4 regions of the Paenibacillus sp. FSL R5-0473 genome follow, and region 3 is predicted to be linked to each of the others. Evidence: riboswitches for the same ligand, from Rfam matches in the RefSeq annotation. Region 3 holds a riboswitch; each other region holds the start of a gene.
The links. A riboswitch is a leader RNA that binds a small molecule or an ion and turns the genes downstream of it on or off. The one in region 3 is predicted to bind thiamine pyrophosphate.

Region 1: linked by a shared signal. The riboswitch ahead of MKY28_RS23735 (ABC transporter substrate-binding protein) and the one ahead of thiC (phosphomethylpyrimidine synthase ThiC) in region 3 are both predicted to bind thiamine pyrophosphate.
Region 2: linked by a shared signal. The riboswitch ahead of MKY28_RS08565 (thiamine phosphate synthase) and the one ahead of thiC (phosphomethylpyrimidine synthase ThiC) in region 3 are both predicted to bind thiamine pyrophosphate.
Region 4: linked by a shared signal. The riboswitch ahead of tenA (thiaminase II) and the one ahead of thiC (phosphomethylpyrimidine synthase ThiC) in region 3 are both predicted to bind thiamine pyrophosphate.

The regions. Positions count from the first base shown of each region.
Region 1 covers NZ_JBBORL010000001.1:5,418,843-5,424,771, reverse strand. The annotation lists gene MKY28_RS23750 (ABC transporter ATP-binding protein) at 1-649, opposite strand, end outside; gene MKY28_RS23745 (ABC transporter permease) at 688-1,446, opposite strand; gene MKY28_RS23740 (thiamine-binding protein) at 1,446-1,736, opposite strand; gene MKY28_RS23735 (ABC transporter substrate-binding protein) at 1,961-3,001, opposite strand; TPP riboswitch at 3,308-3,420, opposite strand; gene MKY28_RS23730 (NAD-dependent epimerase/dehydratase family protein) at 3,565-4,320, opposite strand; gene MKY28_RS23725 (VOC family protein) at 4,337-4,723, opposite strand; gene MKY28_RS23720 (hypothetical protein) at 4,898-5,407, shown strand; gene MKY28_RS23715 (MFS transporter) at 5,831-5,929, opposite strand, start outside.
Region 2 covers NZ_JBBORL010000001.1:1,950,240-1,956,168, forward strand. The annotation lists gene MKY28_RS08555 (hypothetical protein) at 1-359, shown strand, start outside; gene MKY28_RS08560 (ABC-F family ATP-binding cassette domain-containing protein) at 498-2,048, shown strand; TPP riboswitch at 2,124-2,233, shown strand; gene MKY28_RS08565 (thiamine phosphate synthase) at 2,460-3,122, shown strand; gene thiO (glycine oxidase ThiO) at 3,140-4,312, shown strand; gene thiS (sulfur carrier protein ThiS) at 4,309-4,512, shown strand; gene MKY28_RS08580 (thiazole synthase) at 4,515-5,282, shown strand; gene MKY28_RS08585 (ThiF family adenylyltransferase) at 5,279-5,929, shown strand, end outside.
Region 3 covers NZ_JBBORL010000001.1:5,161,795-5,167,723, forward strand. The annotation lists gene MKY28_RS22580 (zinc ribbon domain-containing protein) at 1-341, shown strand, start outside; gene MKY28_RS22585 (hypothetical protein) at 808-975, shown strand; gene MKY28_RS22590 (hypothetical protein) at 1,159-1,848, shown strand; gene thiC (phosphomethylpyrimidine synthase ThiC) at 2,230-4,014, opposite strand; TPP riboswitch at 4,432-4,545, opposite strand; gene MKY28_RS22600 (IclR family transcriptional regulator) at 4,695-5,438, opposite strand; gene MKY28_RS22605 (alpha/beta hydrolase) at 5,798-5,929, shown strand, end outside.
Region 4 covers NZ_JBBORL010000001.1:2,302,095-2,308,023, reverse strand. The annotation lists gene MKY28_RS10120 (endo-1,4-beta-xylanase) at 1-1,937, shown strand, start outside; TPP riboswitch at 2,144-2,241, shown strand; gene tenA (thiaminase II) at 2,355-3,017, shown strand; gene MKY28_RS10110 (spore coat protein) at 3,228-3,524, opposite strand; gene MKY28_RS10105 (hypothetical protein) at 3,536-3,736, opposite strand; gene MKY28_RS10100 (zinc-dependent alcohol dehydrogenase) at 3,768-4,904, opposite strand; gene MKY28_RS10095 (spore coat protein) at 4,901-5,287, opposite strand; gene MKY28_RS10090 (hypothetical protein) at 5,299-5,541, opposite strand; gene MKY28_RS10085 (hypothetical protein) at 5,730-5,929, shown strand, end outside.

The sequences.
Region 1 (5,929 bases), 260 kb from region 3:
TGTCGCTACGTGTCAGTGCATCCAGTGCGCTGAAGGGTTCGTCCAGCAGCATGAGTTCCTGCGGACTGAGAAGGGCACGCAGAAATGCAGCACGCTGCTGCATTCCGCCCGACAGCATATGAGGATACGCCTGCTCGAATCCGGCAAGACCCACGCTACTTAACCACTTACGAGCTTCCTCAAGTGCTTCGGCCCGAGGGGGTGCACTTGAGGCTACTTCACCAGCAAGCAGTACATTATCTTCAATGGTGCGCCACGGGAAAAGAGCAGGCTGTTGGGGCATATAACTGATCTTGCCACGCTGTCCGGTTACATTCTGACCGTTCATAAGTACTTGGCCTTCCTGTGGCTTCAGCAGACCGCCGATGATATGGAACAGAGTACTTTTGCCACAGCCAGAAGGTCCAACGATAGCAACAAACTCGCCTTGCTCCACAGTCAGGGACAGGCCGTTCAGAACCGGTAGCTTGCTGCGCCGTTCACGGAATGATGCATGAACATTAACAACGTCCAGTGCAGGTGGAACCGGAGCAGGAGTCGTGTTGGCAGGTCGATCAGGCGTAGCCGAGTTAAACTTTTCACCGTGCGTTGGCTCCATCGCGTGTGCTCCTCGTCCATGATGGACTTGTTCGTCCTGTTGCCGATTCATATGGTCATCACTTCCTAATATACAGATTACTTGCTTTACTACCGCTTCTGTGGCCGCCAGCGCACGAGCAGCTTCTCCAGCAGGGCAATGAACAGGAAGAGCAGCAAGCTGAGCGCGACAATAATCATGATCGCTACGAATAGGCGATCCGTACGATAAGCCGACTTTTGCAACATCATATAATAACCAATACCCTTGTCTGCACCGATCCATTCGGCGATGATGGCACCCATCACGCTATAGGTAGCGGCGATTTTGACACCGGAGAACACGGATGGCAGCGCATGGGGGAGCTCCAGCTTCCAGAAGATCTGATGACGCTTTGCACCAGCCATGCGCATATAGTTCATCATCGCCGCGTCAGTACGGGTCAAGCCGTCCATGGCCGCCACTGCAACGGGGAAGAAGCAGACCAGAATGATCGTAATCAGCTTGGGCAGTAGCCCGAATCCGAACCAGATTAACAGGAGCGGCGCGAGCGCGATGGTCGGAATATTTTGACTAAGAATAAGTAAAGGATACAGGGCTGACTTGAGAAAAGGGACCAAATGCAGTACCATCGCAATCAGTAATCCAACCGCTGTTCCAGCGGCGAATCCAATCAGCGTTAACTGAATGGTTGCGGAAGCGTGCATGCCAAGCCGTTCGGCCTGGGTTGCCGCTTCGCGGGCGATGTCGGACGGTGCAGGCAGCATCCATTTCTCAATATGGAAGAGGGAGACGGCTCCCTGCCATATCGCTATAAAGAGAATAACCGCCACAATGGGCGGCCATACACTTTTGAAATAGGCAGGCATTAGCGATACTTCTCCGTCAGGGTATCCATGCTGAAGCCGGTAGGGCTATGGGCGATTTTGATCTGGGAGATGATGCTTGGGCTGCCAGCCTCCACGAGTACCTCGTGCATTTTACGGACAACTTCCAGCAGTTCCTCTAGTTCCCCCTCCATCGTGGTGTCGAGCGCGTTCACCTGATATTTCAGGCCGGATTGCTGAATAACTTCAATGGCGCGATCAACGTAAGGATAAGAGTTCTCGCCATTTGGCGTTTTCGGGATAACCTGAATACTAAGTAGTGTGCTTGCCATGAGAGATCACGGCTCCTTTCGTGATAAATAAAATGAACTAATGACTGTTACACTTGCCACTTCGATGACAGAATAACCTTCCAATCGCTGTTATCCCCAGATTTTTTTGATTCCCTTTCTCTAAAGGGAAAATCCGGTGATAAAGGCGACCGCTTCGCTTTTTCACGTTATTTCTGTCCTCTCCGTCATCGTGTAAATATTAAGTTCGTTTTATATGAGAAATTTTATTGGGGTAAAAACTCGTTCGTATATGCCTTGCTCACATCGATCTGTTCATCCAGCAGTTTTTTGCTAAACATCCAGTCGGTGTAGTTCTGCCACACTTCCTGCTTTTGCTCACCCCAACGCGGGGCGTCATCCGTGTATTTTGGACTAAGCCACTTCTGGCTTGCCAGTACCAAGTCTTTATCCAAGTCCGGTACGGCCTTGATCAGAATGTTTGCTGCGTCTTCGGGATGATCAATTGCGTATTGATATCCTTCTGAAGTGGCTTTCAGGAATGCTTTCACCAACTCAGGGTCGTTTTGGATCGTCTGCTCGTTTGTTACTAGTACAGGCGTGTAGTAATCCAGTGCATCTGAATAATCCTTCACATATAACATGTCGATCGGTTCTCCGCGCAGTTCGGCTTCAATACCTGTCCAGGCGTAGAAAATCCATGCGAAATCGATATCCCGTTTCACTGCGGTGAAAAAGTCGGCATCACCCATGTTAATGTTTTTCACTTTGGATACATCGGCTCCGTCGCCTTCCATAATGGATTGCATCACGGCTTCTTCGACTGGGGAACCCCAACCGCCATAGGTTTTACCTTCAAAATCTTTCGGTGACTTGATATTCCGATCCGCCGGAGCAGCGAAACCAGATGTATTATGCTGAATAACTGCTGCGATGGAGACCAATGGAACACCCTGTGTGCGGGCTTGAGTTACACTCTCCTGATAACTTACGCCAAAAGGCACTTCATTCGAGGCAACCATTGTATCTGCGCCACCGGCACCTGGTTGTACAATCTCAACGTTCAAGCCTGCGGCTTTATAAAAACCTTGATCTACAGCTGCATACAGGCCTGTATGATTCGTATTTGGTGTCCAGTCGAGCACCACTTTAATATCTTTCAGGGCGGCAGTGTCACCTTCGTTGCTGCTTTCCGTATTTGTGTTGCCGTTCTGCCCAGCTGGGGCAGCTTCTTTGCCACCACATGCGGCTACAGTCACCATAAGCACGCATAAGAGCAACAATCCCATCGTTTTACGCCATTTCATCTGTGGTCTCTCCTTCGGTATGTCCGGCCGATTGGCACGGGGTACTCCTTGGCTTCATATCCAATCATCTTGCATAAATCGACAGATTTATACCAGTTGAGATCTGGATGACGTTATTTTTGAACAAGTAAAACGTCCATCGATGTCATTCAAGGAAGCCAGACCGCGTTTAGCGGCAGTTTTTCTTGCAATATCAGGAAGGTGATGCTTCCAGTCTTATACTTTCTGATAGTAACAAAAAAAGCGCCCCGTATTCCGGGACGCGTGCAGGCGTTAGAGAGGTGGCGTTCAGCCATAGGGCTGTGCCATTTCGATATACTCCGATTCCTACGCTGGCATGATCCAGATCAGGTCTAAGGGTTAGTATCTTGGTGGGATACACTCTCAGCCGGCCAATTCCGACTCCCCTGGGAAACTATGAAGTTACGGGCATTACTAGGTGTAATTATAGGCCAGCGGGTGGAACGTGTCCAGTCATGAACTGGATAGGGACACGTATAAGTTATCAAACAGGCCGTTATACATATGTATAACAGCCTGCTTGGATGTGTTATTTTCAATAATTATCGTGGCGAATCATATAAGGCAATCTGACTGAGTGCAAAAGCATCGGATTTTGGGTCATAACCTACCTGTTTCTGAGTGGTTTCCAGATTCAATCGTTTAAACCGATTATTCGAGATCCCATGCAGTATGGTGAAGGGTTCCAGATCGGTAGTTGTAATTGCTTTGAACATCAAATCACACAAGTCAGCCGGACTAATATATGCGCTCATATCCCTTGCCTCCAGCACTGGTCCGTCCGGTTGAAAATCATCATATGCACCTATACGTATTGCTACACTTTGTAAACCTTCGGTATACGCAAAATAGGAAGCGAGCGATTCTCCAAAACATTTGCTAACCCCGTACAAATTCCGTGGGCGTGTTGGCATGTCCGGATAGACTTGAGCATCAATGGGATACCCCTCAATCGTCTGTGCACTGCTTGCAAGAATGACTCTTCGTACACCTTGGTCTTTAGCTGCACGGAATACATTAAATGTACCTTTGATATTGATGTCCAACAACGATTCATAAAATCCGGCATTCGGGGAAGGATCTCCCGCCAGATGTACAACCACATCCATGCCTTCGCAAGCATGCTGACAGGCTTCGGGGTCTGTCACATCCAGTGTCATGATCTCATGGCCGGTCCCTTGATACGTATGCAGTCTGTCGATATTTAAATCCGTTAGTCGCAGGTGAAATGCCTCTGACAAGTGTTGGGACAAGTCACGTCCAATTTTTCCGGCTGCGCCGGTAATTAAAATGTTCATAAATCAACTCCAATTCTTAGCGCTGGAAGAACTCAATCCATTCCTTTTCAGGTCCATAGATGAAGAAATAGCGATAACCGTTAGGCAGTGTGATAATCTCTCCGTCGATAAATTCGGCTTCGGTGGATTGGATGCGTTGGTACTCAGAATCAAGATCATGCACGTGGATCGCAAAATGGTGCACCGTACCTTCGGAAGGCAGCTTGTCGCTGTATCCTTGAATTAGCTCAATCTCAGTCTCGTTACTTCCATTGAAGCCGAGAAAGGCGAGCTGAATGACGCCGTTAGTATGGGTTACCCGGTCTTTCAATTCAAGACCAACAATCTCCGTATAGAAACGCAGCGTGGTCTCCAGATCACGCACGGCAATGCCGACGTGGTCAATGCGCTTTTGAAAACTCACAATCAAAAACCTCCTTATGTAGTGAATGTTTCTACCATTTTAAGGGATATCATAGAGCTGTACTACATGGTTGTCAAATCCAATTTTAATTTGGAAAAACCATAACTGTTCACAGAATGTTCACTTATGTGGAGGGTTTCCTCATCTCTATAATTACGAAGGTAAACAGAGAGGATGAGAGAATTGCCAACAAGCAAGAGGGAACAAATTATTTTCGGATTAATGATGTGTACAGGAATGGTCTTGGTCATGATGTTCTTCAATCTATGGCACAGTGGGTTACTCGGCAAGATGTCCCCGATTGAGATACTGCTTCAATTCATATTATGTTTTGTCATCGCGTTTCTGGTGGAGTCTTTCATAGTTGGCCCTGTGGCGAGAAAGATTGCATTCTCATTGCCCTTCGACAAGTCCAACAAGATTTTGGGTGTGCTCGTTATGTCATTTTTTATGGTGATTGGCATGGTTCTGATCATGTCCATGTATGGAATGATCTCGGCATATCTTGCGGATCAATTAAGTGGGTCATCCATATTCCGTACGTATCTCCATACAATCGCTCGTAACTTCAGCCTGGCGCTTCCATATCAGTTAATCATTTTGGGACCACTCGTCCGATATGTATTCGGTAAATTCATCAAGGATAACGAGCCCGTATTGCCTGTCGTTAACAAAAGTGTGTGATTTGGCTGGCCATAAGTATTTCCTGGGCAATCTTGTGCAAATGAACAGATCGTATTATTACCTGTAATGAAAGGTGATCTGAGGCAAAGATAGGATACTTTCCACCACGATTACAGCGCTAACGAATCGAGAACATCTTATTAGGCCAGTTTTTAGAGAATGAAAAATCTAACGAATCTCTGCGGCGTTATTATGCAAAAAAACCTCCAAACGAGGCATTTAATTGAAGCTAATTATCTATAATAACGTCTCTAGGATTCGTTAGATTTCAAATATGCAGAAATGGAGGGGAATAGCGTGTGTTAGGTTCGTTAGAACAGAGTAACACTACAAAAAAATGCCCACCGTCAGGTCATGACAGTAGACATTACAATTTCTTTAATAGGTATTTCTAATCCTCAGGACTGGATCGACACAGAACTGTTAAGTCGCAGAATTGGCTATATGTTTGTTCTGCCAATGATACGTGATTACGCTAATGACAAGCAGGCCAACTGCAAAGATCGCAAGCATCCATGCAGA
Region 2 (5,929 bases), 3.2 Mb from region 3:
ATGATCTGGCTGATGTGATTAACCGCCATAATGAGTTTGCCAGAAAGAACGGTATTTCCTATACGTTTACGATGCCCCTGATTGCGCAGGAAGATTGGTACAACTCCATTAACGATACAGGGATTATGGCCTTTATCCAAGGTATAGGTGTGGGTGACCAGAAGATCAACAACTACGCAATCGGTGGAGGCAGACTTGTGAAGAAAACGGCCATCGTAGGTGGGGTAGATCCTTTAACGGGTATCAAGTACTATTATCCCTCCACTTGTGGTAATGGTTACCGTGCTGAAGAGGTGTTTACAGACGCAAGACAAGCAGCTGCACAAGGCTATTTCGAATATAAATGCTCTAATCGTTAGGGTAGCCTGTATGACAAAATTATGTAAGAGGTTCCTGAACTGTTTACATTACTTTCAGAAAAGACGGGACCTGTGCTAGAATAGGGTTTCGGAACAATAATAAAAGTAATGTCTAATAGATAGGAGCAACCTCATCTTATGAGTTTATTGTCAGTAGAGAACGTAAGTCACAATTTTGGAGATCGCACGTTATTTAAAAATGTATCGTTTCGTTTACTTGCCGGAGAGCGTGTAGGACTTGTTGGTGCCAATGGTGTGGGTAAATCCACATTAATGAACATCCTTACCGGTAAATTGCTTAAAGATAGTGGAAAAGTGGAATGGACACCTAAGGTCCGTTATGGATATCTGGATCAGCACACGAAGCTTACCCCAGGCAAAACCATTCGTGACGTTCTTAAAGATGCTTTCCTTCCGTTGCTTGAATTAGAAAAAGAAATGATGAATATAACGGACCAGATGGCAGATGCAGATCCAGATAAGCTAGAGCAGTTGCTGGAAGAGATGGGCGATATTCAGGAACAACTGGAACAGGGCGACTTTTATCTGATTGACGTAAAAGTGGAAGAGATGGCCAATGGACTTGGTTTGTCCGCAATTGGTCTTGATCGGGATGTCGCAGCTCTAAGTGGTGGACAACGTACAAAGGTGCTTCTTGCCAAGCTTCTGCTTGAGAAGCCTACAGCCCTTTTGCTGGATGAGCCGACCAACTACCTGGATGTAGAGCACATTGAATGGTTGTCACGTTACCTGAAGGACTACCCTCATGCGTTCCTCTTAATTTCCCATGACACGGAATTCATGAATGAAGTCGTAAATGTCATTTATCATTTGGAATTTGCCAAATTAACGAGATATGCAGCGAACTATAACAAGTTCCTTGAGATGGCTGATATGAATAAAGCCCAGCATATTGATGCATACGAGAAACAGCAAGAGTACATCAAGAAGCAAGAAGATTTCATTCAGCGTAATAAGGCACGTGCTTCAACTTCGGGTCGAGCGAAGAGCCGGGAGAAACAGCTGGACAGAATTGAACGTATTGATCGTCCAGATGAAGCGGCCAAACCAACGTTCAAATTCAAGGATGCCCGTGCGAGTAGCAAAACGGTCTTTGAGGGCATTGATTTTGAAATTGGATATACGTATCCTTTGCTGCCTAAGATGACAATGACAATTGAACGTGGTGAAAAAATTGCCATCGTAGGTTGTAATGGTGTGGGTAAATCAACACTGCTGAAAACCATCCTGGGAAAAATATCTCCACTCAGTGGAAAGACTTTCTTGGGAGATTATCTCGAAACGGCCTATTTTGAGCAGGAAGTTCGTGCTGGGAATATCACGCCGATTGAGGATGTGTGGAATGAGTTTTCACATTTGACCCAAAATGAAGTCCGGGGTCATCTCGCTCGCTGCGGGTTGAAAAATGAGCACATTACCCGTCCGCTTAACATGCTGAGTGGTGGAGAGCAAGCCAAGGTTCGTCTATGCAAACTCTTGATGCGTGAAAGCAACTGGATTCTATTCGATGAGCCGACGAACCATTTGGATGTCACAGCTAAAGCTGAGTTACAGCGTGCCTTGCAAGAATTCAAGGGAACGGTGTTGCTGGTATCTCATGAACCTGATTTCTACGAGGGTTGGGTTACCAAAACATGGAATGTTGAAGAATGGTCTGAGAAAAACTAGACAATTCAAGCAACGCTTAATAGAAATGAACGGTGACAAAAAAATCCTTCTATGGTAACATAGGCTACAACTTCATATGAACACTAGGGGGGCCGCACGATGTGGCTGAGATGGAAGAATGCGATTCCGGACCCTTTGCACCTGATCTGGATCATACCAGCGTAGGGAAGTGGCGAGCGCGTTTCAGTGAATGACGTGAGCAAACGGCAATTCGAAAGAATTCAACCGTCTTGCTTAGTAAATTGAAACATGCAGTTGCGTGTATAACGTTATGGCTATAAGGTCTATAGCTTTATTGCACGAAATGAACTGTATGTATCAGTCAGTCATCTGGTCCTATAATTAATACGCAGCCACTCCCCTACGGGAGTGGCTTTTTTGTGTTTTCATAGCATTCACGCCTGAAAGGAGATGAACAGTACGGTAATTTATCATGAACATGTTCACGAATCATTTGAATTGCATGTTGTATCTACGGGTACAGGGGATCAAGCATCTTTTGTAAAAGCTGCAAAGGACGTTTGGCCATGGGTGGACTATATTCACATACGAGAAAAACAACTCACATGGCAAGACAAGATAGGTTGGGCTGAAAGTCTGCGTCGCATTGGCGTTCCATCTTGTCGCATCGTTATCAATGGTTCAGAACTGCCACCACAGAATGACATCTATGGCGGTGTACATTGGGGACAAGAAGCGATACGTAACTATAACCCTACTGTTATAAGCAATGTCCAGCGAATTCGTCTGGGTGTATCTGTTCATTCAATCGATGAGGCAAAAATCGCTGAAGAACGGGGAGCCGATTACCTTTTCTTCGGGCATGTCTACTCAACCAACAGTAAGCCTGATCTTGAACCAAGAGGATTATATGCTCTGGATGAAGTGTGCTCTGGTGTCTCCATTCCTGTCATGGCGATTGGGGGCATCGAACCGGGAAACATTCACGCTATTCGCTCTGCAGGCTCACAGGGAGTCGCTGTGATTTCGAATGTATGGGCGAGCGATTCCCCGGATCGGGCCGCTGAATCATTAAGGCAGGCTATCGTTGCTACAGAAAGTTTGAGCCGCTGAATCAAGGAGATGAGAGGATGAAAAAGATCATTACTGATAGACCGGATAAGATTTATGCAGAAACGATTATTGTAGGCGGAGGCGTTGTTGGATGTGCCATTGCGTATGAGCTTGCTTCCCGTGGACAGGATGTGCTGTTACTGGAGCGTTCGGCGATTGCAGGAGGGACTTCTTGCGCAGCGGCTGGGATGCTGGCAGCAGACAGTGAGGATTTTGCTCATCCTTTGATGGCTAAGCTTGCCAGGCAGAGCAGGCAGTTACTTATCGAGCAACAGGTGCTAATGGCTACACTCAGTGAGGTAGAGACTGGTCTGCAACGCCATGGATTCCTAACTCCTTTTCGTTCATACAGTGAATTAAGTAGCTATAAGAACAATCGGAAGTCTGCGTTGTCTGCTTCTGCTGATGAGGTGTGGTGGGATCGTTCCGTTGTGCAACAGGAGGCACCATGGCTTAACAGAGATACGTATGGAGCCTACTACAGACCTTACGAGAGTGAGATTCTTCCAGTCCATCTAACAAAGGCATATGCTGAATCCGCTCAAGTATTGGGAGCACAGGTTATGGAGGACATACAGGATATACGTGTGCAAGCAAACGAACACGGCGTGCAGGGGATCAACACATCGATCGGCGAGATGAGATGCAAACATGTCATTATAGCGGCTGGATTACAGAGTGAAGAGTTGATGAGACATGTGAATCTGAGCTTGCCTGTGTGGTCGGTAAAAGGTGAAATAGCCGCCGTTCAGTTCGCAGATGAACATGCAGGGTACAGACCTGACAGAACGGTGTATGCAGAGGATATCTATATTGTTCCCAAAGCCAATGGCGAAGTTTGGCTCGGGGCAACCAGTCTGCCAGGCAGAACGGATCTGAACGTTTCTGTACAGGGTGTTCAGAAGCTGATCACAGCGGCTACCCACTGGGTGCCTGGGATGAAAGAAGCGCAATTTATACGAGCGTGGGCAGGCGTGAGACCGGCAACTCCCGATGGACTGCCTTATATAGGTGCATGCAAGAGTATACCCGGGCTGTTCGCCGCCTTTGGGCATTACCGCAACGGTATCTTACTTAGTGCGATAACAGGCAGGCTTATCGCTGAGTTGCTCGCTGGCAAAAGCTCAGAAGAACTCGGAATTGAGGCGCTGACCCCTGAGCGATTGAACAGAAAGGGAGTGGTGCAGTGAATATCATCGTTAATGGTCAACGGATGGAGATTGAAGACAGATTGAATCGTGTGGATAAATTGCTCCAATCTTTTGACCTGCATGTCAAGACTGTAGTTGTAGAGCTGAATAAGCATATTTTAACCCGCGAGTATCATGAAACGACGGAATTAAGAGAAGGCGATCGAATTGAGATTGTACATTTTGTAGGAGGCGGTTGATGATGTTGAACATTGGTAAATATACGTTTGAGTCCAGATTGTTGCTTGGAACAGGTAAGTTTTCGGATCTGGAAGTGCAAAGTCAGGCTGTGGAAGCATCTGAAACGGAAGTTTTGACCTTTGCTGTTCGTCGTCTGAATCTGGAAGAGCGTAACCAGAAGCATTTCCTGGATACGTTGGATCTGGATAAATACACACTTCTTCCGAATACGGCAGGGGCTTCCACTGCGGAAGAGGCGGTGCGGATTGCCGAGCTTGCGCGGGCTTCAGGACTTTGTGATATGATAAAAGTCGAAGTCATCGGAGATGGAATGACATTACTCCCAGATCCGATTGAAACGTACAAGGCTTGCGAAATTTTGCTGGAAAAGGGCTTCACGGTAATGCCTTATATTTCGGATGATGTCATTCTGGCCAAAAGGCTGCAATTACTTGGCGTACATGCTGTAATGCCTGGCGCTTCTCCCATCGGAGCTGGTAGAGGTATCATCAATCCCTATAACCTTGAGATCATCATTGAGCAGGCCGTTGTACCTGTAATTGTGGATGCAGGATTGCGCTCCCCAAAAGATGTTGCTTATGCGATGGAACTTGGTGCCGATGGCGTATTGTTAAATACAGCCGTATCCGGATCAGGGGATCCAGTGAGCATGGCTAAAGCGATGCGATTGGGGGTAGAAGCGGGTAGATTGGCATATGAGGCAGGCATGATTCCCGTAAAGCGTTATGCAGCAGCCAGTAGTCCGGTGGAAGGAATGGTTCATACATGACAGATCAATTAACATCTTCCGAGCAGGCCGATCGTTATTCCAGACAGGAACGGTACGCGCCACTTGGCAAGGAAGGCCAGGCCAGATTAAAGGGCAGCAGAGTTTTAATTGTAGGCGCTGGCGCACTCGGAACAGGAATTGCAGAAACGTTAGTTCGTTCAGGAGTCGGACACTTAACGATTGTGGATCGTGATTATGTGGAGTGGAGTAACCTGCAGCGGCAGCAATTATATGTAGAACAGGACGCGATGGAGCGGATACCGAAGGCAATGGCGGCGGAAAAACGTTTATCTGCCATTAATTCCACGGTTCATGTGGAAGGGAAAGTGTTGGACGTCAGAGTAGATGAGTTGGAAGAACTCGTTCAGCATACAGACTTGATCATGGATGCAACGGATAATTTTGATACTCGGCTACTCATTAATGATATGGCACAGAAGCACCGTATTCCCTGGATTTATGGTGGATGCGTAGGTAGTTACGGTATTACCTATACGTTTATGCCTGGAGATACGCCATGTTTAAATTGTTTGCTGGGTGAAGTCCCTCTGGGTGGAGATACTTGTGATACGTCTGGCATCATACCTCAAGCCGTACAGATGGTAACGGCGAATCAGACCGCAGAAGCGATGAAGTTACTTAGTGGC
Region 3 (5,929 bases):
ACCTCCCTGCACCTGAAGTTGTTCGCTATGGTTGTTACACTGATTACACCGATGGGATAACCGGAGAATACACCATACTGGTAGGGCATGAGGTCAGTCCGAACGAATCATTGCCTGAAGGATTGGATGACATTCTACTCCCTCCTGCAACTTACGCCGTATTCACTTCCAGAAAAGGACCGATGGCAGAGGTTGTTGGCGAAGCTTGGGGAGCCGTGTGGGCATGGGACAAACAAAGTGATCGTACGTTCACCGGGGATTTTGAATTATATGATGAACGTAGCCTGAATCCCGAAAGTGTACAAGTGGATATATACATCGCTGTTCGCCAAAGTAGATAAAACCAACACGATACCACCTCAGACAGAATCCAAGTTTCCTCGCATCCTTCTTCATATCACGTAAGCTGCCGGGTTCGCTCGGCAGTTTTTTTGTTATATCCGGAACTACATTACCCCCTAAACAACCCGACCATGGTACCAAGTTAGTTAGCATGCTTTGCATCATTTAACCAGATAATATGCCTCATAAGCGGGTACCATTGACTTCCTTAAAATTGGGACTATTCACATAACAACCGATTCGATCCTCCCATATCAAACCTTTCAAATCAGGTCCTTTACTCCTGAATTTTCCTAAAAACGTTTACATCTCCTTAAAACCGGGTAAAATCACTACAATCCAATTGGAATTACGCTTTAAACTCTTTTATTTCGTCTAACAAGTCACATGTACCTATATGCGCACCTGGCATGGTAACCAGTCGAAATACATAATCCAAAAAAACGCATCAAAGGAGGAACCAAGATGATCCGCATGCCTATTCAGCAAATGATCCCGTACCATCACCAATATCCGCGCAACACGGCGACCACTGCTCCTAAAAAGGAGAATGAGAACACTCAAGGTCTATCCTTTCATGAAATTCTACAGCAAAAAATGGCTAAGAAAAATACTTCTCCTTCCCTTAGATAAAAAATGGACACCGGACCGACCCTAGTCGAATCCGGTTATCGACCGTCTTTCCGCAGCTTGGCGGAAGGGCGGTTATTGGCGTTGAGCAATAAACGACTGTACAGTTCTCAGGCATGTTTCTATAATGGTTTAAATATCTAAAAGATCCATGACATATACGAACTGTAAAAGGGGACTTAGCACATGATCACCATTGGTTGTTTTCACGCTCATTATTCCAACATCGCCTTAATTGAAGAGACGCTTGCTCCTTATGAAGTTGAATTGGTCCATTACGTCGATCCAGGTCTGGACCGTCTTAAACATGATGCTGACTTTTCCGAGGTTGTCATTCACGAGAAGGTAGCCCAGACTCTCCAATGGATCGCTGAGTGTCATGCCGATGCCATTCTGGTCACCTGCACCCTGTTTGCGACAGTACTGGAGCAGGAAGCGTCACAGGTCCCTGTGCCTGTGATCGGCATAGATGATCCGTTATTGCAGGAGATGCGGCGAGTACCAGGAGATTACATAATAGCATTCACCAACCCGGCAACCGTTGAAGGAACGATGGCACGGTTGAATCAGGCATTACAGCAAGAGGATGAGAATGAGCAACTACACGTTGCCAAGACATCTCAGACGGAAGCGGTGTGCATCCCTGGGACATTTGAGTTGATTATGCGTGGAGATCAGCAAGGGTATCTCGAAGCGGTACGTGAAGGCTTACAGCAGATTGCTGAGCAGTATCCGGGTAAAACGGTAGTGGCATCCCAGCTGTCTATGGCTCCCGCTGCTGCACAGGTTACAATAGATCGCGGTATTCCAATCCATAGCCCGCTGGCATTGCTTGCGGCGTATTTGGAGAAGAATTTGGGACTGACTCGAGAGTAGATGCTGATTTGGAGTGAAGTAACAAGTTCTATCTGAAACTATGCAACTATGAACTCACTTACTTAGTAACACCACAAATTAACGAGGTGAACTAATATGCGATTCCTCTATATTGTTTTACTGTTTATAGTAGGTTTTTCCTGTTCCGCATTTCTATACGGAGGAGCACCAAAACTCAGTGATGCTCTTTTATTCGTTATCGCAGGAATTCTGTATAAGATATGGACCACACTTAATCACAAAGCTAATTCTGATAAAGGCTGAGTAAGGTTAAGAATACATACATGACATAAAACTAAAAAAAGCCGTTCTTCTCTGCAATGACAGAGAGAAACGGCTTTATCTCTATTTCAGACTGCCCAGCTTGCGCTGTACCGGCGCCTAGGAGCGTGTCCGATATTCCTCGGCCTTTTCCTGCATCCCGGCAGCTACAGCCTCATTCTCGGACAATCCTTTATCAGCGGCAAAGGCACGAATGTCCTGCGTAATGCGCATGCTACAGAACTTTGGTCCGCACATGGAGCAGAAATGAGCTTCCTTGGCCCCTTCTGCTGGCAGCGTCTCGTCATGGTAGGATAATGCCCGTTCCGGGTCCAGTGACAGGTTGAACTGGTCCCGCCAGCGGAACTCAAAGCGTGCCTTGGACAATGCGTCATCGCGGCGTTGAGCACGCGGATGGCCTTTCGCCAGATCGGCGGCATGAGCTGCGATCTTGTAGGCGATGACCCCTTCCCGCACATCATCCTTGTTGGGCAGGCCCAAATGTTCTTTTGGCGTAACATAACAGAGCATGGACGTGCCGAACCAGCCAATCATGGCTGCCCCAATGGCGGACGTGATGTGATCATATCCTGGCGCAATGTCGGTCGTTAGCGGCCCAAGTGTGTAGAACGGTGCTTCTTTACAGATTTCCATCTGCAAGTCCACATTCTCCTTGATTTTATGCATCGGCACGTGACCCGGGCCTTCGATCATCACCTGCACATCATGCTTCCATGCGATCTGCGTCAGTTCCCCAAGCGTAGCCAGTTCCGCCATCTGAGCTTCGTCATTCGCATCGTAGATACTGCCTGGACGAAGTCCATCTCCCAGCGAAAACGCCACATCATACCTTTTCATAATCTCGCAGATTTCTTCAAAATGGGTGTACAAAAAATTCTCCTGATGATGCGCAAGGCACCATGCTGCCATAATGGACCCACCTCGAGACACAATGCCTGTCATCCGCTTGGCGGTCATGGGGATATAACGCAACAGTACACCTGCATGAATCGTAAAGTAGTCCACGCCCTGCTCTGCCTGCTCAATGAGTGTGTCACGGTACAACTCCCAGGTCAGCGCTTCCGCTTCGCCATTCACCTTCTCCAGCGCCTGATACAGCGGTACCGTACCAATCGGCACAGGTGAATTACGGATGATCCATTCCCGGGTGGTATGAATGTTTTTGCCTGTGGACAGATCCATCACCGTATCCGATCCCCATCGTACCGCCCAAGTCATCTTCTCGACCTCTTCCTCGATGGAGGAAGATACGGCAGAGTTACCTATGTTGGCATTGATCTTCACGTGAAAATGACGACCGATCAACATCGGCTCACTCTCCGGGTGATTGATGTTGGATGGCAGAATGGCCCGTCCACTCGCCAGCTCCTGCCGCACAAATTCCGGCTCCACGCCTTCACGAATGGCGGCGAATTCCATCTCAGCCGTAATGACTCCCTGCCTCGCATAATGCATCTGAGTCACGCAGCGTCCTGGCTGTGCTCGCAGCGGTTTGCCACGCAATCCGGGGTACTCTTCAGCGCCAGCTCTCTTCCCTCCGGGCTTCAGTCCGTTATCCTCCGGTTTAACTGTACGGCCTTGGTAAGCTTCGACATCGCCACGCTCTGTGATCCAACGTGTGCGCAGAGCTGGCAGACCTGCACGGATATCGGCGTGAAATGCGGGATCGGTCATCGGGCCGCTCGTATCGTAGACACGCAGCGGTTCGTTATGCTCCACCCCTTGGGGAGTATTCGTGTCATGAAGGGCTATCTCACGTTCCGGTACAGCAATGTCCGGCCGTGAGCCCTGAATGTAGACTTTGCGGCTGCCCGGAAAGGGCTGAACCCGTCCGGCCGCCCCTGTTTCTTTTTCCACCTGCTGATCGTTATGTTCCTGTTCCATCCCTTGTTGTCTCGTTTGATTTCCTGTACTCATGTTCGCTTGTCTCCTCCTCAGTGTTCGTCGCTTGTTTGGTTGGTTTCATCATTAGGTCGCTTACGTACCTGTCCAAATCATGCGCAATGCAGAGAAGAAAGAGCGATCCTACACCAGACCAGGGGAGACACTTTTCATGTACAGTTAACAACAGACGGAGGCTGCCACAAATCATGAATCTATGGTGACTCCTCTCCTTATCCAAGCCCACTTTCGCAGGTTATTGAAAAAGAAGCCCATAAAATCCGCGCTATATCGCCCGTTCCCTGTATATAAAAAAGCCGGTCCCCGAAGGAACCGACTTTTATGTCCATCACCAATAATGCACCTTTACGCAGCTCCTTAACGGAGCCCTACAAGGGTCACATCATGTGGTGGTTGTGGTCATATCGCCGATTACTTCCCTACGCTGGTATGATCCAGATCAGGTGCAAAGGGTCCGGAATCTCTTGCGATTCCGTCTCAGTCCGGACAATTCGGACTCCCCCAGTAACGTTAATAAGTTGCGGCTTACATAAGCCGCCGTTCATATTCAATGAAGCTGGCCCCGTTGAGCCGTCCATTACAGAGTAGCGCAACCGGAACATAAAAACAACCTTTATATTCCAAATGATCAAACTCTATTGGAGAAAAAACTTACCTCAACATCAGGATAACATGAGCCCCATTTGCGTAGCAGCATCCTTCAACACAGGTGCGTATTCATGCAATGTCTCCTGCGAAAGTCGGCTGACAGGTCCTGAGACCGAGAGCGCAGCTGCAATATTGCCTCTGCGATCCATAATCGGTACAGATACCGCGGCAGCTCCCGGCTCACGTTCCTCGTAACTTGTGGCATATCCGTTATCCCGGATATCTCCCATCTGCGCTAAATACACCGCGGGATCAATAAACACCGGCCATTCCGGCCCGTTCATCAGTTCTTCACGATCCTCGTCCGTGGCAAACGCCATCAGGACTTTGCTGGAAGCCCCCACAGACAGCGGGAGTCTAACACCAACGGGAGCAACTCGGCGGATCGCCTGATCACTTTGCACAGCCTGAATTCGAATCCGTTCACTCCCATCACGCAGGTACAGACTAACGGTTTCCCCCAATCGATCTCTCAGTCGCTCCATCGCAGGCAACAGCAGAATAGCGGGATCATCACTGCGGGACATATGAGCTGACAGCTCCCAGATTCGGATGCCAAGTCGGTACTTCTCTGTTGCTGCATCGCGGATCACGAACCCTCGATCCTCCAGCGTAGCCATCAAACGGTGCACTGTACTTTTGTGCAGGCCAATCTGGCTGGCAATTTCGGTGAGTCCCAGATCACTGCGTGTGGTAAAACATAATAATATATCCAGCGCCCGTTCCACAGCCCGGACGGTTAACTTGCGATCTTCCATGGCATAATGCCCTCCTCATGTTTCATCACATGAAACTTGGTTACATAAATTATATGAGAAACGGTCTCATCTGTAAACCAAAAAGAGCCAAAATCAAAATAGGCCAACGTGTAAATTTTTCCTTTTTATAAGACTTAATCCCCTGTAATTTACACACTAAGGTAATGTTACCCATATATCTTAAGAACTATATAACAATTGCGTAACAAATGCCCTCAATCAATTGACTTTGACTATATTGGAACATACGATAAAGATATATTACATTAAGATATCGCTCTGAAGCAGGCTCTGAAATCGACGCAATTCTCTTTACATGTCGTTGTTATCTTCAACTGAACTTCAAAGGAGGGGCATTCATGTATCAATCATCCCAGAGCGAAGCCCCGCTGCAAACAAAAGTGTCCGATCTGCCCTCTTCCCTATCACCGAGGCTGATTCGGTTCAAACATATTATCGTAGCGTTGCTGCTCTCCGTTGTATTTTTTCTA
Region 4 (5,929 bases), 2.9 Mb from region 3:
TGAAACCGAAGTACATGTCTCCTTCCGAAGGTGTTTATGAGTTCGAGGCAGCCGATCAATATGTTCAGTTCGCCGAGGAGCATGGTATGGGCGTACGCGCACATGCGTTGTTGTGGCATATTGATGCAGCAGAGTGGATGTTCAAGGATCCTCAGGGTAACCCTGCGAGTCGAGAATTACTACTTGCCCGGATTCAGGATTACGTTGAAACCGTCATGACCCGATACAAAGGTAAGATCTATGCCTGGGATGTGGTAAACGAGGCGATTGCGGATAGCAATGGTGATGCCAACGGTTTACGTAAAAGTCCCTTTTATGAACTAATTGGTCCGGATTATATTGAGAAAACCTATGAATTCGCTCGTGCAGCCGATCCGAATGCCAAATTATATTACAACGAATACTTCACGGAAATCTCTGAGAAAAGAGAGCATATGTATCAGTTGGTCAAACGACTGAAAGAGAAAGGGCTCATCGATGGTGTGGGTTTGCAATCCCACTATAACCTGGAATCCCCGCCCATCAAGGAAATTGAAAAAACGATCAGCATGTTCGCCGAACTTGGATTGGATATTCAGATCACGGAACTGGATGTGGATAGCGGAATTCCATTTGGTGAAGAGATGTCCGATGAAGTTGCAGTAAAGCAGGCGTATCGATATAAGGAACTGTTGGATTTGTACAAAAAACACAAAGACCACATTTCTTCAGTTACCTTATGGGGACTCCAAGATGAGAAGTCTTACAACAACCAGGCTATGCTGTTTGATTCAGCCCTGAAGGCCAAAAAGGCATACTGGGGACTCGTGGATGAATCCAGTTTGCCTGTGTTGACGCAGAGAGCCGTCTCACTTTCGGGTAAACCGGATATCAAAAAACAGACACAAGATCCGCTCTGGAACAAAGCGGTGTCTACTCCACTGAAGGGTGACTCTTCGGGATCAGCCAGTTTCCGCACTTTATGGGATCATAGTAACCTGTATATCCTCGTGGATGTACAGGATGCAAAGGCAGATGTGAATGACAGAGTAGATATCTTTGTTGATCTCAATAATGGCAAGACCACTTCATATGAAGCAGATGACCGACACGTAATCATTAAGCGGTCGGGCAAAGCTGAGGGTGTGGAGCAGCGTTCATATCGTGTACGCGAGACAAAAGCCGGATATCAGGTTGAATTGTCCATTCCGTGGGGTGGTATCCAAGTCGGATCAGAATATGAAGCCGGATTGGATATCCGTGTGACTGATGGCGGTTCAAGTGGGACACAACCTTATAATCCACTGTACTGGAATGATCGAACACAATCTCAGGAACAGGATACAAGCAAATACGGCGTGATTCAACTCGCCCCTATGCCCAAATCTGCACAAGCTGTGCAAGGGATTGTTCAGATTGATGGGAAGAAAGACACATCATGGAATAAGGCTGCACCATTTGAAGTAAAACGGTTGAACCAGAGCGAAGGTGCAGAGGCAGTGGCTCGCGCAATGTGGTCAGGTGAGTATCTATACCTGCTGATCGACGTCACTGATCCAAACATCATTACAGATAGTATCAACCCATGGGATCAGGATTCGGTTGAGATTTTCCTGGACGAGAATCACCAGCGCACACCGTATTTTCAATATGATGATGCCCAGTTCAGAATCAGTGCAGACAATGTGGGAACCTTTGCAGGGGGTGCCTCACCTGGACGCCTTGTAAGTGCTGTGAAGAAAACAAATAAAGGATATCTCGTAGAAGCCAGAATTCATTTACAATCATTGACGCCCAAAGCAGGAAATGTTCTCGGTTTCGAGCTCCAAATTAACGACAACCAGGGCGGAGGTAAGCAGAGCGTAGCCAAGTGGAATGATACGACCAATGAGAGCTGGAGAAATACTTCCCAGTACGGAATACTCACTTTTGTCGGAAAGAACAAACTCGGGCATTAAACCATCGGCAGTAGTTGCAAGAATAGAAACCATCATAACAGTGGCTGAAACTCAACCATTGTTGTGATGGTTTTCATCGTTTACATACGTCACCAAAGGTGATGAGGGGCGATACAATCTTCCTTGACTATATTTAACAGCCCTTGATATACTAAATGGATGTTATTTTATCTTTTATGGGAATAGGAAAGTAATCAACTACATACAACCGTTTGCGAGGGAGCCTTAACCGGCTGAGAGGGTGTTAAACCGACCTTACCTGATTTGGATAATGCCAACGTAGGGATGCAACGATGAAACACTGTACTTGGGTAGCTCATGCGAACCCCCTTGTTTTAGTGTATTTGTCTGCGAAACATCCATAGGATGTTTCGTTTTTTTGTTTTTAAATACGTACATTATGAATTGGAGGAACACATGTTGACTATTTCAGAGAGACTATATCAGGCAGCACAGCCTGTGTGGAAGGAATGTCTTGAGCATCCCTTTGTTAAAGGAATCGGAGATGGTTCCTTAACGGTTGAACAATTTCGTTATTATTTGCTGCAAGACTACTTGTACCTGTTCGATTATGCCCGCGTATTTGCACTAGGTATTGTCAAGTCGCACGACCCCAAATTGATGCAGTTTTTTAGTGAAAACGTAGATAACATCCTGAATGGTGAAATGAAAATTCATCGTTCTTATATGGAGCGATTAGGAATTACAGAGGATCATGTTTTCCAGGTAAAACCTGCCCTGAAAAATGCAGCCTATACTAACTATATGCTCTCTGTTTCCCATGCGGGTGGCATAGCAGAAGTACTTGTATCCATTCTGGCCTGCTCATGGAGCTATGCAGAGATTGGTCAAGTCCTTGCCCAAAAGCCAGGTGCAGCTGAGCATCCTTTTTACGGAGAGTGGATCACAGGATATGCTTCCTCTGAATACAACAGCAACAATCAATCCCTAGTGACGTTAACTGATAAGCTATTAGAAGGCTGTAGCGAGGGAACGTACCAACGGATGGAGGATATTTTCGTGATGTGCAGTCGCTTTGAGCTTGATTTTTGGGAAATGTCATGGAAGCTGGAGCCTTAAGTTCACTGTAGTCAATTAAAGTAGAGAGCAGCGGCCATAAACAGTCTCAGGATAGAAATAAGTAGAATACGTAAAGGAACGCTTGCAATAAGCGTGTTTCGTGACGATGCCAAAAAAAGGGCGGATAGTATCCGCCTTTTTTCATTGTTGAAATTCTTGACACAGGGACATTTTGTTCTCTGAAGTCTCTGGCTAAAATCAAAAAGGGTGTCAGGACGGAATGTTCATAGCAGTCTGAATGTTTTTCAGATCGAGCTGAATTTGCTCTGCAATATGGTAAGGGTGGTATAAACCATGCTGCACCATGTAATTTGATATCTTTTCATGAGAATCTATGGCTTCATCGAGCTGTTTCATCAAAATTTGTTTGATTTCGGGGGTGGCACATTCGGTCACAGCCATGGCGTAGTTTCTGACACCGCTCTTGGCGTTCATCAAAAAATCCATTGCGATCACGTCATCGGTCAGCGTATTAAGACCAGTCATGTGTTCTAATATTGGGTTCATTTTTTTATCTCCTATACAGTCGCTTTAGACAGCACTCCACCGAGCTCCTGAAGCTGCTGTTGTGATAAGATCGCATCTTGTTGCAAAATTTGCTTGAGCTCCGGGTCGGTTACCAGAGCTTGCATGGTCTTGGATTTAGTCATACAAACCGTCTTGAACGCAGCTATTTCATGTACCTCGAGAATCTCATGCAAAGCGTATGTGGAATCCATTCAGATTGTCCTCCCATGTATCTATTCATATTTAAGGCTTTAAGATGACTTTAATGCAATCGTCCGTTTTTGTATCGAACACTTCATAGCCCCGTTTGGCCTCGCTGAGCGGAATGACGTGCGTAACAATGTCGCCAGGGTCCACTTTGCCAGACGTAACCAACTCGTACATGTATGGCATGTAGTGAATGACCGGAGCTTGTCCGGAACGGATATTCACGTTTCGCTGCATGATATCACCGAGCGGGAATCCGTTATAACGTCCGCCGTATACCCCAGTGACTTGAATGGTGCCACCTTTGCGAACAGCCTGAGATGCAATGATAAATGCGCTCATGGTGCCGCCTTGCAGTTTCATACCGCTGGCTAGAAATTCAAGATCGCTCATCTTGCCGTCCATTCCTACCGCATCAATGACAACATCGGCGCCGCCTTTGGTCATTTCCTTGAGAGTGTTCCCAATATTCTTATCCTGTTCGAAGTTTACTATTTCCACATTGTTTGTTCGCTTCGCATGCTTTAAGCGGTAATCGACATAGTCGACGGCTATGACCCGCTTAGCTCCTTTCAGCCAGCAGAACTTCTGGGCTAGGAGTCCGACCGGGCCGCAGCCGAGCACAATGACCGTATCTCCATTTTTAACGCCGGCGTTATCTACGCTCCAGAATGCCGTCGTCATGGCATCGGCGATCAAGCTTAGCTTTTCGTCCGGTTGTTCGCAGTTTTCAGGGATCTTAAAGTGGGTAAAATTAGCAAATGGGACCCGTAAATACTCCGCTTGCCCGCCGGGATATCCGCCGGTCGTTCCGGAGTAGCCGAAATATGCGCCCATATCCCCGTGTTCGTTGGAATTGTCACATTGGCTTTCCAGCTGATTTTTGCAAAAAAAGCATTCTCCGCATGCGATGTTAAACGGGATGATTACGCGGTCGCCTTTTTTTACCTTGGTCACGCCAGGGCCCACTTCTTCTACGATCCCCATCGGCTCATGTCCGATGACATAGTTTTCCTGAAGGTTAGGGATCATCCCGTGAATAAGATGAAGGTCAGAACCGCAAATCGCGGTACTGGTGATCTTTACGATCATATCGTCCGGTTTCACAATCTTCGCATCCGGCACCTCTTTGACCACGACATTTTTAACCCCTTGATACGTTACCGCCTTCATGCTTTATGTCCTCCAATATGTTCATCTGGGGTCCGATCAAACATCCCTTTACGTGACGTATCACCCGGGAACAGATTCATCTGCCCGATCATCACCGTATTTTTCGCCGAAAGCTGATCGAGTTGGTACTGTTCGTTCAGCTCATAAGGATGAAACCATTTTTTGCGAATCATGAGCTCCGAAATTTCTTGGTGCATTGAAATTCCCTGCTTCAGATGAGTATGCAACAGGGCTCTTACATCCGGTGAAGCCGTTTCCGTCAGGGCGATGGACAAATTACGTACACCCTCCTTGGCACGAAGAAGGAAATCCATGGCAAAAGTCATATCTGCCATTTCCGGCATATTCAATGAATTAATCGGATCTAAATAATCGGTATTCATCTGAGTTCCCCTTAATGTGTTATAGGTGTCGGATTATTCGGAACGGGTGCTTGAAAAGGAGCTCTTGCGTAGATTGCTTGCAGCTCAGCAATCTGTTGTATGGATTGAATTACGTCTTTCTGCATTAATGCTTTTAGCTCTTGGTCAAAGACCAGGCCTTGCATAAGTTTCGACTTAGCGATGCAGAGCGTTTTGAAGTTTAACGCTTCATGCAGTTCCATCGATTCGTGCGGCGCTAGCGTTGGATTAGCCATTCAGAAATGATCCCCTCCTTTTTCATCAAGATTAGATTTTCCAATGCATCGGATCTTATACTAATATGGATCACCGGAGAGGTAAGATCCGAATATTCCCATACAGTCGCAGGGATATATACAAAATCTCAATCCCATACTTATTTCTGTTTAAATGAATGATCTTACTCATGGAAGGAGGAGTCACGGTGCCCAATAAAAACAAAATTGATCTAGCAACCGAAAACGCAAGAAAACCAGCAGAAGATGCACTTAACTCGAGTGGTAGTAATACGCTGGAGCAGCATGCATCTAACGCGGTTTCTAAGGTGCAGACGGCTTTAAATCAGGCAATAAGCTCGTTAAGTGAATCTAATGCGGCAACAAATTCACAAGCGTTGGAGATTGC